Regions from separate parts of the Pseudomonas tensinigenes genome, predicted to be linked through region 3. Evidence: predicted binding sites of a transcription regulator. Region 3 holds the regulator's gene; each other region holds the start of a gene.
The links. The regulator FliA, encoded in region 3, starts transcription of late flagellar genes. The targets are predictions, from matches to a motif close to CTAAAGTTTNNNNNNNNNNNGCCGNTAA.
Positions count from the first base shown of each region.

Region 1 (2,199 bases), 3.2 Mb from region 3:
GCTCGCCGGCCAGCAGAAAGCGTTCGCCATCACGCGGGATCATCTCGTCCAGTGCGATCGAAGCGCTGTCGCGGTCGACTTTGATCAGGTAGCTCTGGAAGCGCTGGCTGCGCTCATGAAAGGTGATGATCAGCGGATCGTGGCTTTCTTGCAGCTGGCGCAGGTTGCTGGAGATTTCCAGTGGCGTGGTGAGCACCTTAGGGGGCTGCGGAGCATCATCCGCGCTGAGGGCGTTGGACACGGTTTATCAATCTCCAGACAAAATATGACGACTAGCCAGCATTTTGCCAGCATGTTCCGCGGGTTGATAGAGCTGGCGCATCAACGGCTCATGCCTGGCTGAGCGGACGCGGTGTGGCGGGTTTGGCAAAAGTACCGCTGGCGTTATACAGCGCCGGCGCTTCACCACCGGTGAGGATCTTCAACTGATTGGCCGTGGCGGCCTGCTGGATCTGGATCGACTGACCATTCTTGAGGTTGGCGGCCTGGCATTGCGCGATCAGATCGGTCAATGCGTCGCCTTGCGTCAACAACTGCTCGCCAATGCTCGACTGGCCAGCCAATTGCTCAAGACCTGTACGATCAGTCGGCAGATTGAGGCTGGCGAGGATTTCGCTGCGTTTGCGGCCATGCTGTTCAAGCAGAATGATCAACGCCTGTTTGTGCGCCAGAATTTCTTCCAGCAGTGGCATGTCGCGACCGTGCAACGCGAGGGATTCGGTTTGCAACAACTCCAGCAATTGTTGAGCTGGAGCAAAGTCGTCGTTGATCAATTGCAATAAATTAGTGTCGTGCATGGCTGGCCTTGGGTTTTAAGCGTCCAAAAGCCTGGCGCAGGCAAAGGCCTAGCGCTGGGCTTCGAAGTTGAGCAGTTTGCTGGCTACACGGTTGCTGTCGACTTTATAGCTGCCATCGGCAATCGCGGCTTTCAACTCGGCCACACGGGCTTTGTCGACAGCAGGTTGATCGCGCAGCTTGTCAGTGACCTTCTGCAACTGTTGAGCCTCATTGCTGAGGTGTACCGATTCCCCGCTTTTTGCGGTACTGGCCTGTTCGGCCGGGGTATTCAGCGGCGCGGAGGTGCCGGTTTCGGCGGTTTCCTTGGCGTTGCTGGTACGTGTACTGCCCGTAAGTGACGAGGAGCTGTTCAAACGGCTGAAATCGATGACCATGATAAAAACCTCTGGGAATTTGGACGCTTGCCATGTTTTCGGCCATCCCCTGGAAAACTTTAGGCACATTTACAATGAGCCTTGCATGCGCCGGCGCTTGTCCTGCTGCGGCACAGTTTAGGGAACAGCCGGGGTCAGCGCCAGTTTTCTACATCGCCACTTCCACTTGGCCCGGCGCGGTGACTTGCGCCTTGATGACCCGTTGCGAGTTGAGGTTTTTTACGCGGATCTGCTCTTTCAAACCGCCATTGGCCAGCGCTTCGCCGGGCATGCGCACGGCGAGCGTGCCGCTGCGGGCGGTGATGACCACTTGATCGCCCTTGCGAATGACTTCCGCCTGTTCCAGATGAACCAGGGTAATGACCTGATCGGCTACCGTTGGTCGGGTCAATTTCTGCCCGATCGCTTCGTCTACCGAGGTCAGAAAGCCTTGGTTGATCGTGCTCACGTCGCGCTCACGCAGAGTCACGTCCTGTGGTTCGATAATCCCGGCACGTTTCAGCGGTCGGGTGGTTGTCACAATCTCGCGAAACAGGCGGACTTGAGCGGGCACGAACACAGTCCAGGGCGAGGCGCCTTCGCAGCGAACCTTCACGGTAACCCGGCCCAGCGGACGTGCCGGACTCTCCAAAGTAGCTGTCAATTCCTTGTCGCACATAGGCATGCGCATACGCGGGTCGAGCTGGTTGACTTCGATTTCGTAGCGGCCTTCCGTTTGACTGGTAGCCAGATAGTCTTCTACGGTGAACTCAAGAAAGCCCTGAGTGACGCCGATAAGCATGTCAGGCAAGGTAACCGCATCAGCAATGGCAGGGCTGCCAGCGAAAAAGCAGCAAATAGCGCCCGCAGCACAAAGCCCTCTGCGAAGGGGTGATGTCAGGCGTCGAAAAAATGTCGTTTGAGCGTTCATACGAGTTAAAAAGCAAGCGCCGTGCCGTTTAGCAATGAATGTGCGTCGCAACAACACTTGGCGTTGGTGTAGGAGTCTGGGCATGGCTGGTGTAATGGATTCGGTGAACCAGCGCAC
Region 1 is NZ_CP077089.1:5,204,528-5,206,726, reverse strand. It holds gene HU718_RS23115 (flagellar brake protein) at 1-241, opposite strand, end outside; gene HU718_RS23110 (flagella synthesis protein FlgN) at 330-797, opposite strand; gene flgM (flagellar biosynthesis anti-sigma factor FlgM) at 846-1,172, opposite strand; gene flgA (flagellar basal body P-ring formation chaperone FlgA) at 1,321-2,082, opposite strand; gene HU718_RS23095 (chemotaxis protein CheV) at 2,165-2,199, shown strand, end outside.
Region 1: flgM (flagellar biosynthesis anti-sigma factor FlgM) is a predicted target of FliA. The motif match lies at 1,208-1,235, and genes of this name have one in related genera.

Region 2 (2,199 bases), 1.7 Mb from region 3:
CATGAATTCGTTCAACGAACTGGTTGAACGCGCTGCCCAATTCACCGAACTCGTCTTTGCTCTCGACCACCAGACGACGGGTCAGGTCGCCCTCGCCCTGAGCGATGTCCTGCATCGCACGGCCCATGGTGGTCAGCGGACGCATCAACACATTGATCAACAGGCTCAGCAGCAAGGCAATCGCGGCCACGGCGACAAACATGGCGATCAGTGCCGAGGTGCGGAATTGGCTGAGTGCAGCGTAGGCCTTGTCGCGATCGATCGACAGACCGATGTACCACTGCGCATTCGGCAGGTCGCTGACCGGGGTGAACGACAGAATGCGTTCCTGGCCATTGAGCACGACGTTCTGGTTGCCCTTCTCGATGCGTACGCTGGTGTTCGGATAGATGTCTTTCAGGTTTTTCATGACCTGGTCTTTGTCCGGGCTGACGATCACCTGACCGTCGGCGCTGACCAGAAACGCATGGCCGAGGCCACCGAAGTCCACCGAGTTGATGATCTTCACCAGGGTTTCCAGGCTCAGGTCACCACCGACCACACCGAGCAGCTCGCCGTTCTTTTTCACCGGCATGGCGATGGTCACTACCAGGCCACCGACAGCGGCCATGTACGGCGGCGTCAGCATGGTTTTGTCGGCGACAACCGCTTGCTTGTACCAAGGACGCTGACGCGGGTCATAGCCGTCCGGCATCTTCGCGTCAGGGCGCTGGGTGAACACACCGTTGGCCTGACCGACGTAGGTGAACTGGAAGTTCGAAGTGAACGCTGGTTGATCGACCAGACCCGGGAAGTCCGCGTCCTTACCCTGATGGGCAACGTTCTGCGCGAGGTTTTCCAGCACCAGAATCCGCCCGCTCATCCAGTTCTGCACGCTGCTGGCGGTCAGATCACCGGCCTGCTGCACAGAGGACTGGAGGTTCTGGCGAATGGTGTTTCGCTGCAGATAATCGTTGTAGAGGGTGAACAGCGCGAACGCCAGGACCACGACGCCCGAGGCGGCCAACAGGATTTTATGGCTGAACTTGAGATTCATTTCATGGGACTTCTTATGCGAAAAGTGGGGATGCGTTCCGGATGCAACATTCCATGTACAGCGCAGGCAGCGTTCTTCAGGCTGCTCTACTTTGGTGCACGCATGTCTCACCAGTCTGTCGGCACGTGTCGGAGAAATCTTAGGGCTGAGCGGGAAATGGATGGCATTTCTGAAGGATTCCCGCCGAACGGCGTGCCAGAGCGTTCGCCGGTATGTTTTTTAGGGGCAATGCTCGAGTGACAGTTGCAAATTTCATAACCCTTGATGACAATGCGAGTAATTATCATTTGTGACGTTCGCGTTCATGTCCTCACCTGAGTTTGCAGTACAGGCGCTTTACAGTAGTCATCACGGCTGGCTTAACGCTTGGCTGCGTGCACGGCTGGGCAATGCGGCGGATGCAGCCGATCTGGCTCAGGACACCTTCGTCCGCCTGCTGCAACGCACCGAACGTCTCGAACTCAAAGCGCCTCGCGCCTTCCTGCGCACGATTGCGCGTGGGCTGGTGATCGATCATTGGCGCCGCGAAGAAATCGAACGCGCCTATCTGGAAACCATCGCCCATTTACCCGAAGCCGACACACCGAGTGCCGAAGCCCGGGCGCTGGTGATCGAACTGCTGGAGAGCATTGCGCGGATGCTTGAAGGACTGAAGCCGAAAGTGCGTCAGGCGTTTCTGTTGGCGCAGTGCGAAGGGTTGACCCACAAGCAGATCGCCGAACAGATGGGCCTGTCGTTACGTTCGGTTGAACGTTATGTCGCCGATGCGCTGTATCACTGCTATGTGTTGCGGTACGAAAGCTGATGCCTGTGGATAATCTTTCTCTGAGCCGCCGCACCGAGCCGCAGCAACAGGTGGTCAAGCAGGCCATTCACTGGCTGTTGCGACTGCGCAACAATCACGGTAATCCGCGTCTGAACCGCCAGTGTGAACAGTGGCGCGCCGAACACCATGAACATGAATTGGCCTGGCAGCGGGTGCAGTCGCTGCAAGCCGAACTGAGCAACAACCTGCGCGCAGTACCCGGTGCGCAAGTGGCGTTCAACACCCTTGAAAACAGTGCGCAGGGTTTGGGCCGGCGACAGGCGTTGAAGCTATTGTCTGGCGCATTGCTGATGGGTTCCGCCGCCTGGCTGGCCAAGGACAATGCCGCGTGGCAGCA
Region 2 is NZ_CP077089.1:369,803-372,001, reverse strand. It holds gene HU718_RS01705 (methyl-accepting chemotaxis protein) at 1-1,036, opposite strand, end outside; gene HU718_RS01700 (sigma-70 family RNA polymerase sigma factor) at 1,341-1,841, shown strand; gene HU718_RS01695 (FecR domain-containing protein) at 1,841-2,199, shown strand, end outside.
Region 2: HU718_RS01705 (methyl-accepting chemotaxis protein) is a predicted target of FliA. The motif match lies at 1,152-1,179, and genes of this name have one in related genera.

Region 3 (2,199 bases):
GTCGGGTCATGCTGCTGGACGCCGACCTCGGTCTGGCGAACGTTGACGTATTGTTGGGGCTGACCCCTAAACGCACGCTGGCCGACGTCATCGAAGGCCGTTGCGAGTTGCGCGACGTGCTGTTGCAAGGCCCCGGTGGCATCCGCATCGTCCCGGCCGCGTCCGGCACGCAGAGCATGGTGCACCTGAGCCCGGCGCAACACGCCGGTCTGATTCAGGCGTTCAGCGACATCGGCGACAATCTCGACGTATTGGTGATCGACACCGCTGCGGGTATTGGTGACTCGGTAGTCAGTTTTGTACGCGCCGCGCAGGAAGTGTTGCTGGTGGTCTGCGACGAGCCGACGTCCATTACCGACGCCTACGCGCTGATCAAACTGCTCAACCGCGATTACGGCATGAACCGCTTCCGCGTCCTCGCCAACATGGCGCAGAGCCCGCAGGAAGGGCGCAACCTGTTTGCCAAGTTGACCAAGGTCACGGATCGCTTCCTTGACGTCGCTCTACAATACGTCGGCGCCGTGCCTTACGACGAAAGCGTGCGTAAAGCGGTGCAGAAGCAGCGTGCGGTGTACGAAGCCTTTCCGCGTTCCAAGTGCGCACTGGCGTTCAAGGCGATCGCGCAGAAGGTCGACACCTGGCCGCTGCCCGCCAACCCGCGTGGCCACCTTGAGTTTTTCGTCGAGCGCCTCGTGCAGCAAACGGCAGGGCCCGTGCTATGACAGCAAGCGGTATGAACTACTACAAGAAGTCAGCACGTGACGCGCAGTACGAGTTGATCGAGCGTTACGCGCCACTGGTCAAACGCATTGCCTATCACTTGCTGGCACGCTTGCCGGCGAGTGTGCAGGTCGAAGACCTGATCCAGGCCGGGATGATCGGCCTGCTCGAAGTCTCGACCAAATATGACGCCAGCAAAGGCGCCAGTTTCGAAACGTACGCGGGCATACGAATCCGCGGCGCGATGCTCGACGAAGTGCGCAAAGGGGACTGGGCGCCACGCTCGGTTCACCGCAATACCCGGATGGTCAGCGACGCAATTCGCTCAATTGAAGCTAAAACCGGCCGTGATGCTAAAGATCACGAGGTTGCGGCCGAACTCCAATTGAGTCTCGACGATTACTACGGGATTTTGAATGACACCTTGGGCAGTCGCCTGTTCAGTTTCGACGACCTGTTGCAGGACGGCGAACACGAAGGGCTGCACGAGGATGGCGCGAGTGCTCATATGGAGCCGTCACGCGATCTGGAAGATGAACGCTTCCAGGCGGCGCTGGCGGACGCGATTGCCAATTTGCCGGAGCGTGAGCGACTGGTGTTGGCGCTGTACTACGACGAAGAGCTGAACCTCAAGGAGATCGGTGAAGTCCTTGGCGTCAGTGAATCGCGGGTCAGCCAGTTACACAGCCAGTGCGCGGCCCGTTTGCGGGGGCGTTTGGGGGAGTGGCGAGCGCGCTGAAGGCAGTGTGGGGACACTGCGAACGAGGCTGGTGCGGTGATGAACGGCACCGGTCTTGCTCTGTTGTGCTCCAGACAGTCTTCGAGTGCTGCGCCGATTGATTGAAGTGGCGCGTCCAGGTGCTGGGCGCGTTTAAGACTGCTTGGAGGTCGAATTGAACAAAGACATGAAAATCCTCATCGTTGATGACTTCTCAACGATGCGGCGGATCATCAAGAACCTGCTGCGTGATCTTGGGTTCACCAACACCGTCGAGGCTGACGATGGCGTGACTGCCATTCCAGTGCTCAACAGCGGAAGCATCGACTTTCTGGTAACGGACTGGAACATGCCGGGCATGACCGGTATCGACCTGCTGCGCCACGTGCGTGCCGATGAAAAACTCAAGCACCTGCCAGTGCTGATGGTGACTGCAGAAGCCAAGCGCGAGCAGATCATCGAGGCCGCTCAGGCCGGTGTAAACGGCTACGTAGTCAAACCTTTCACGGCTCAGGCGTTGAAAGACAAAATCGAGAAGATTTTCGAACGCATCGGCTGATGAACGCGCGGGGGAGCTATGGAGCATAACGAATCTTCACAGGGCGATTTCGAGTCGACCCTGAAAAAACACGCGGTCGAACTGGTCGAAAGCCTTGAAAAAGGCAGGTTCGGCGACGCTGTGCAACTGATCCATGAGCTCAATCAGACCCGTGACCGTGGCCTGTATCAGGAAGTGGGCAAGCTCACACGTGAACTGCACA
Region 3 is NZ_CP077089.1:2,052,006-2,054,204, forward strand. It holds gene fleN (flagellar synthesis regulator FleN) at 1-722, shown strand, start outside; gene fliA (RNA polymerase sigma factor FliA) at 719-1,459, shown strand; gene HU718_RS09050 (chemotaxis response regulator CheY) at 1,626-1,997, shown strand; gene HU718_RS09055 (protein phosphatase CheZ) at 2,016-2,199, shown strand, end outside.

Region 4 (2,199 bases), 1.6 Mb from region 3:
GAAGAACGCCAGCACGCTGACAACCCCATAGGCTGCCAGCGGCACCAGCGAAATCCCGCGCAGCCACATCGAAACGGAGCCGAACAGCGGCAACGCGCAGACGATCAGCAGAACCAGCAGTTTCAGCTTCAGATGCTGGATGTTGTTGCCGCCCGAAGGTCGTCCTTCGGGGCGGCGTGCGCGGGAATCACTCATGGTTTGGCCGCCGCCCAATCGATCCAGCCAAACTGCCACGTCGCCAGAATCACCAGACCAAACACGATCCGATACCAGGCGAACGCCGCATAACTGTGGCTGGCAATAAACTTGAGCAAACCGCGCACGGCGATCATGGCGAAGATGAATGCGGTGACGAAACCGATGGCGAACACCGGGAAGTCCGCTGGCACAAACAGGTCGCGGTACTTGTAGCCCGAGTAGACCGCCGCACCGACCATGGTCGGCATGGCCAGAAAAAACGAGAACTCGGTAGCGGTCTTGCGCGACAGGCCGAACAGCAAACCGCCAATGATCGTCGAGCCGGAACGCGAGGTGCCGGGGATCATCGCCAGACACTGGGCGAAGCCGACCTTCAATGCGTCCTTCCAGGTGATCTCGTCGACCGTTTCGGCATGCACTTCATGCTGACGCTTTTCCGCCCACAACATGATGATGCCGCCCACCACCAGCGCGGCCGCGACGGTAATCGGGTTGAACAGGTATTCGTGGATCAGGTCGGCAAAGATCACGCCCAGCACCACCGCGGGCAGAAACGCGATCAGCAGGTTAGCGGTAAAACGCCGTGCGCTCGGCTGCGTCGGCAAACCGATGACCACATCGAAGATCTTGCGTCGAAACTCCCAGACCACCGCGAGGATCGCGCCGAGCTGGATGATGATATTGAACGCCATGGCTCGTTCGCCGCCGAATTCGAGCAAGTCGGCAACAATGATTTGGTGTCCGGTACTGGAAATGGGCAAAAACTCCGTCAGCCCTTCTACAACTCCTAGTATCAGTGCCTGCAAGGCCGTCCAAAGATCCATCAATCCCCCAAAGAGCGATGCGCGCCGGCATGCCCCGATAGTATTTTTTTACGTTCACTGCGATCAGCGTAGCTGGTTGTGGCTGTACCGATTCCGCGCGCACAGGATCCACACGAAACGGTCAAAATTCCGTGAAATATCAATTTGGATTCAGGTTTTCACGCGCGGGGCCGAAATCCTAACAGACAAGCCTTAATAGCGCTGCCGCGTTATACGACTTGGGTCGCGTATGCCCGCTCACAAAATCGTGGTTGGATGCTGGCGGTCGTTTATTACAAGAAAAAGAATCCGGAGTGACAGCGTTATGAACAGCTTGCGCAGCGTGTCGATCAGCCGACGCTTGTGGCTCATCTTGATTGTGGCGGTGGTCATGTTGCTGACCTTGGGCGTGTTGATGCTCAAGCAGATCCACGACGATCTCTACCATGCCAAAGCCCAGAAAACCCAACACGTGGTGCAGACCGCCAGCGGCCTGCTGACCTATTACCACGACCTCGAAACCGCCGGCACACTGACTAAAGAGGCCGCGCAGAAACAGGCGCTGACGGCGATTCGTGGCTTGCGCTACGACCAGAGCGATTATTTCTGGATCAACGACCTCACGCCCGTGATGGTCATGCACCCGACCAATCCGAAACTCGAAGGCCAGAACCTTTCGGCGATCCGCGATCCGGACGGTTTTGCGGTGTTCAACGAAATGGTTGCCATCGCCAAGGCCAAAGGCGCCGGCATGGTCGACTATCGTTGGCCAAAACCGGGCGCCAGTGAGCCGGTAGCCAAGACCTCCTACGTCAAACTGTTCGAACCGTGGGGCTGGGTACTCGGCTCCGGGGTTTATGTCGATGATGTGCAGGCGGAATTCCAGGGCCAAATGATCAAGGCTTCGGTTATCGGCCTGGCGATTGCGCTGATCATGGCGCTGCTGGTGATCCTGATCGCACGCAGCATCGTCCGTCCGCTGCAGGAAACCGTAAACGCCATGGCCAACATCGCCAGCGGTGAAAGCGACCTGACCCGCAGCCTCGATACTCACGGCAAGGATGAAGTCACCGAGCTCGCGCATCACTTCAACGCCTTTACCGCCAAGCTGCGGCGGGTGATCGGTGATCTGCAGGTGTCGGCCAGTGCGCTCGGCCAGTCGTCCAGCGAACTGGGCAACGATGCCTCGCAGGCCCAG
Region 4 is NZ_CP077089.1:3,610,552-3,612,750, forward strand. It holds gene HU718_RS15825 (DUF1294 domain-containing protein) at 1-195, opposite strand, end outside; gene HU718_RS15830 (undecaprenyl-diphosphate phosphatase) at 192-1,022, opposite strand; gene HU718_RS15835 (methyl-accepting chemotaxis protein) at 1,327-2,199, shown strand, end outside.
Region 4: HU718_RS15835 (methyl-accepting chemotaxis protein) is a predicted target of FliA. The motif match lies at 1,172-1,199, and genes of this name have one in related genera.